Regions from separate parts of the Tsukamurella pseudospumae genome, predicted to be linked through region 2. Evidence: predicted binding sites of a transcription regulator. Region 2 holds the regulator's gene; the other holds the start of a gene.
The links. Region 2 encodes LexA, which represses DNA repair genes until DNA is damaged. Its sites were predicted from a motif close to CGAACANNTGTTCG; they were not measured.
Positions count from the first base shown of each region.

Region 1: AXK60_RS01355 (SAV_6107 family HEPN domain-containing protein) is a predicted target of LexA. The motif match lies at 1,255-1,268, and genes of this name have one in related genera.

Region 1 covers NZ_LSRF01000001.1:302,801-305,193, reverse strand. Annotated here, with positions in the region: gene AXK60_RS01365 (phytoene desaturase family protein) at 1-573, opposite strand, end outside; gene AXK60_RS01360 (GNAT family N-acetyltransferase) at 570-1,202, opposite strand; gene AXK60_RS01355 (SAV_6107 family HEPN domain-containing protein) at 1,435-1,848, shown strand; gene AXK60_RS01350 (DUF3040 domain-containing protein) at 1,954-2,373, shown strand.
Region 2 covers NZ_LSRF01000056.1:516,486-518,878, reverse strand. Annotated here, with positions in the region: gene AXK60_RS16925 (DMT family transporter) at 1-818, shown strand, start outside; gene lexA (transcriptional repressor LexA) at 802-1,512, opposite strand; gene AXK60_RS25925 (LysM peptidoglycan-binding domain-containing protein) at 1,770-2,393, shown strand, end outside.

The DNA of each region.
Region 1 (2,393 bases), on a different contig from region 2:
GAGCCGCTCGTCGTCGAAGTACTCGTCCAGCAGCTGGTCGCCGGAGGCGAGGTAGGTGCGGGACATCTGGGTGATGCTCGTGCGGCCCTTGGTGGGCCAGAAGGCGCGGCCGAGCCGCGGCGCGGTGGGGGACGCCCCGAACGCGGCCATGGTCGCCCTCGCGCGCGGCGTCCAGTCCACGACGAACCGACGGTACGCCGCCGCCTCCCGCGCCCCGCACGCCGCGGCGATGGACTCCGCGGTCGCGTCGAGATCCCGGCGGAAGACGATCGCCGGCGCGGTGGAACCGGGTGGCGTGGGCGCGAACGCCCACGGGTCGCAGTCGAGGTAGCGCAGGCCGTGTGCCGCGAGATCGAGCTCCTCGGCGATCCCGGTGTGCCGGAACATCAGGTGCGCCGACGAGCCGCGATCCACGCGGTGGCCCGGGAACCGCTCGACGGTGCTGACCGCGCCGCCCGGCACCGTGTCGGCCTCGAAGACCGTGACGGAGCGGCCCTGCGCCGCCAGGTACGCGGCGCCGACCAGCGCGTTGTGGCCGGAGCCGACGACCGCGACGTCGACCTGGGCGGTCATCGTGCGGGTGCGGTGAAGGGCGGGGGAGCGACGAAGGGCAGATCGTGGCCGAGGACCGCGAACGGGCGCGGGTCGCCGGAGAATCGGAAGTCCCGCAGCACGTCGTAGAAGCCGGTGCGGCGGTAGAGCTTCCAGGCCCGGTTCTGCTCGGCGGCGACCTCCGGCGTGGAGAGCAGGACCCGCGGCTCAGGGCGGCCCGTGAGGAGCGCGGTGAGCAGCGCGTTGCCGATCCCGTGGCCCTGAGCCGCCGGATGCACGTGCAGCTCGGTCAGCTCGAAGTAGTCGCCGGCCACGGCCTCGATCCCGGCGGGGGGCAGGCCGCGCTGGCGCAGGCCCACGCGGAGCTGGCGGTTCCACCACTGGTCACCCGCGCCGCTGTAGCCGTAGGCGATGCCGACGAGATGGTCGACGGGGCGCCCGTCGGCCGTGGGGAGCGCCTGGACGGCGCCGAACGCGGCGTACCCGGGGCGGTTCAGGTGTTCGCGCCACATCGGCAGACGGTGCGCCTCCGTTCCCGCCGGGTAGTCCATGGCCGCCACGTAGATCTGCAGGGCCGCGGGCAGCCACAACGTGGCGTCGTGGGGGGAGAGAGCGTGGATCCGTGGGGCCTGCGGGATCACTGCGCTCACGGATCGACCTTTCCCTTGACGTGTCGGACACTCACGCTATATTAGAAGTGATCGAATGATTGTTCGATCACGGACCATCGGATTGGCGCGCATGTTCTGGCGCCGGGGCGGGTACGTCGGTCCCGGTCCATCCGGCGGGGCTGGCGCGGAACGAGGGAAGCGTTACGTGTCAGTCCCGTCCGGTACAACACAGAGGTAGCAGCGAAAAGGTTCACGGAGCAGGAGGAAGGTCATGGTCGAATCGAAAGCGCGGATCGATCACGTCGGGTCCCGCCGGCGCGTCGGGGAGTCGGGCGCGGCCCGGATCCTGGACCGTGCGGACCAGTTCCTCGCCCGCGCCGGCGGCTCGCCGGCGCCCGCCGATCAGTACCGCGAGATCTACCACGCCGCGTTGCGCGGCGCGGCCGCTCTCCTGGCGGAGCGGGAGACGGGCGTGCGCCGCCCCACGCGCAACGCGTGGCTGCGGCTCGCGAAGGCCGCTCCGGGGTACGCGGAATGGGTCGCCTACTTCACCTCGGTGTCCGGTGTGGTCGCCGCGCTGGAGACCACGGCGCGCACCGTCAGTGCCGAGGAGGTGGCCGTGCTGCACGGCCGCGTGCAGAGCTTCCTGAATTCCGTCGAGTCGGACCTGAGTCGCGCCGCATAAATCTCACAGTGGGCGCTAATTGTTCGGTGGATGGTGGTCGTGTGCTCGCAAGCCTCGTATCATGGAGCCAGGAGTTGGACCCCATGAGTGCTGAAGGAGGGGAACGTGCCACTCTCCGAGCACGAACAGCGCATGCTCGACCAGATCGAGAGCGCGCTCTATGCCGAGGACCCGAAGTTCGCGTCGAACGTACGCGGCGGCCGGTTCGGCGGCGCTTCGGGCAAGCGTCGCGTGTTCGCCGCGATCGGTTTCGCGGTCGGACTGATGCTGCTCATCGCAGGAATGTTGCTGCCCAAGGTCGAGTACACCGTGATCGTCGGCCTCATCGGCTTCCTGCTGATGTTCGGCTCCGTGATCTACGCCCTGTGGTCGGGGCCGTCCACCAAGGGGCCGCGCGGCACCGTCGGTGAGGACGGTTCCGTCCGTGCGCCGTCCGGTCGCGGGCGCGGTGTGAAGGGGGCCCGTGCGTCGGGTCAGTCCTTCGTCGCCCGCATGGAAGAGCGCTTCCGCCGCCGTTTCCCGTGAGCTGAATCGTACGAAACGAA
Region 2 (2,393 bases):
GGTTCGCGATCTCCGGTGTTCTGATGCTCGGTGTCGTGCGTGTGACCGGCCGCCGGAATCCGACGGGTGCTGCACTGGGGCACGCCGTCGTGGTGGGGCTGCTGACGCAGGCGGCGCAGTTCCTCGGGTGCTACCTCGGACTGCGTGCGGGCGTGCCCGCCGGGGTCGCGGCGCTGATCATCGGCGTCAATCCCGCGGTGACGGCCGTGGTGGCCCGTCTCGTCCTCGGGGAGCACCTGACGGTGCGCAGGGCACTGGCCGCAGTGCTCGGACTGGCGGCGGTCGTGACGGCGTGCTGGTCGACGGTGCCCGCGCTGGCCCATGCCGGGGCGGGCATCGGCTTCACCCTGCTCGGACTGGCTGGCATCGCGCTCGGCGGCGTCTACCAGCAGCGGTTCTGCGGGGACGTCGATCCGGTCGCGGGGAACGCGGTCGGCATGCTCGTCGCGGCGGTGCCGGCGGGCGCATTGACGCTGCTCTTCGACGCGTCGGTGCTCCACCCGGTGCAGGGCGCGGTGGTGCTCGTGCTGATGGTGCTGCTCAGCTCCATGACTGCCACCACGTTGTACCTGCGGGTGATCGGCATCGCGGGCGCGAGCGGCGCCGCGATGCTGTTCGCCGTGATCCCCTCGGTCTCCGCGTTTTTCGCCTTCGTGATGCTGGGCGAGCCGGTGCATCCCGGCGTGGTCGTGGGGCTGGCACTGGGCGGCGCGGCGTGCGCGATCGCCTCCCTCGGAGGACGACGAACGCCGGCTCTCGACCGGGAGGTCGACGAGCCGGCGCTGCCGGAAACGGGAACGCTCAGATCCGCCGCATGACCGTGACGACCTTGCCGAGGATCACCGCGTCGTTCCCGTGGATCGGGTCGAACGCCGGGTTGTGCGGCATCAGCCATACGTCGCGACCCGTGCGGCGGAAGGTCTTCACCGTGGCCTCGCCGTCGAGCATCGCGGCCACGATGTCGCCGTTCTCGGCGACGGACTGCTGCCGGACGACCACCCAGTCCCCATCGCAGATCGCCGCGTCGGTCATCGACTCGCCGACCACTTTGAGAAGGAACAGCGAGCCCTCGCCCACCAACTCACGCGGCAGCGGGAAGATCTCCTCCACCGCCTCCTCCGCGAGGATGGGGCCGCCCGCGGCGATCCGGCCGAGCACCGGCACGAACGCCGGCTCCGGCATCCTGTCCTCGTCCTCCATGACCTTCTGGATGACCTGCGCCGTGCGCTCCTCGGCGCCCTGCACGTTCACTGCGCGCGGGCGGTTGGGATCGCGGTGCAGGAAGCCCAGGCGCTCGAGAGTGCGCAGCTGATGCGCGACCGACGAGGTGGAGGTCAGACCCACCTCGTCTCCGATCTCGCGGATGCTGGGCGGGTAGCCGCGATCGCGCACGGAGCGCCGAATGACCTCGAGCACCTGCTTCTGCCGGCGCGTGAGGTGATCCTCCGAGACATTGCCCTGCGCGTCGCGGAAGCGCTTGTCCCGATGCTGGACCTGTCGTTCCTCTGCCATGTGCCGCTCCTCACGCCCGTTCGGTTCTGCAACCCACTGTAGTCGAGCCGCTGGGTCATGACAAACATCTGTTCGAGAAATTTGCCCGCGTGTCTTCCGCTCCGCTCGAGGGTGTGGTAGAAATCGAACAGAAGTTCTTTCGAACACCTGCACGCACTCCGGTGTGACTGGTGGGGCTGGATGGAAAAACTTGTCAGTCCCCTCCGATAGACCTGTAGGTGAGCGAGAAGGACCCGCTACCGACGTAGGGAGAGATCATGACCGCGATCATCGATCGGGATGTCATCACCGCAGCACAGGAGCCCGCTGCCGAGGCGCAGGCACTGGCGCGGCACGGCTCGGCGGCCGCGGATCGGCGCGGCGCCACCCGGGCCCGCGGCGTGTCGCCGCGGCTCGCCCGGAGTCGTTCGCAGGAGGTGGCGGACCGATCGATCACCTCGTCGAACGAGGTGTCCGAGGGCGCTGTTCGAACGGTGCCCGGCGCGGTCCGCGTGACCGGAGCGCGCGGCGCGGCGCGGCGCACCGTCGAACGCCCGCGCGTGCGTTCGGTCGGTCGGACGCGTCGCGGTGTCTCGCGGGTGGACGGCTGCGCCCGGCGCACCCCGGGCCCGTCCCTGGCCGTGTGCCTGCTGTTCGCGGTCGGCACGTTCGTGGGCCTGCTGGTCCTGTTCGGCGGCGCGCAGCAGGCGGATCCCGCCCCGGCCGGCGCCGCGCAGCCCGCGCTCACGTCGATCGTCACGGTGCGTACGGGCCAGAGCCTCGAGCAGATCGCCCGTGAGATCGCGCCCGATCATGCGCCGGCCTCGGTGATCGCGGAGATCGAGGAGATCAACGGGCTCCGCGACGGGCGGGTCCACGCAGGGCAGACGCTGGTCACCCCG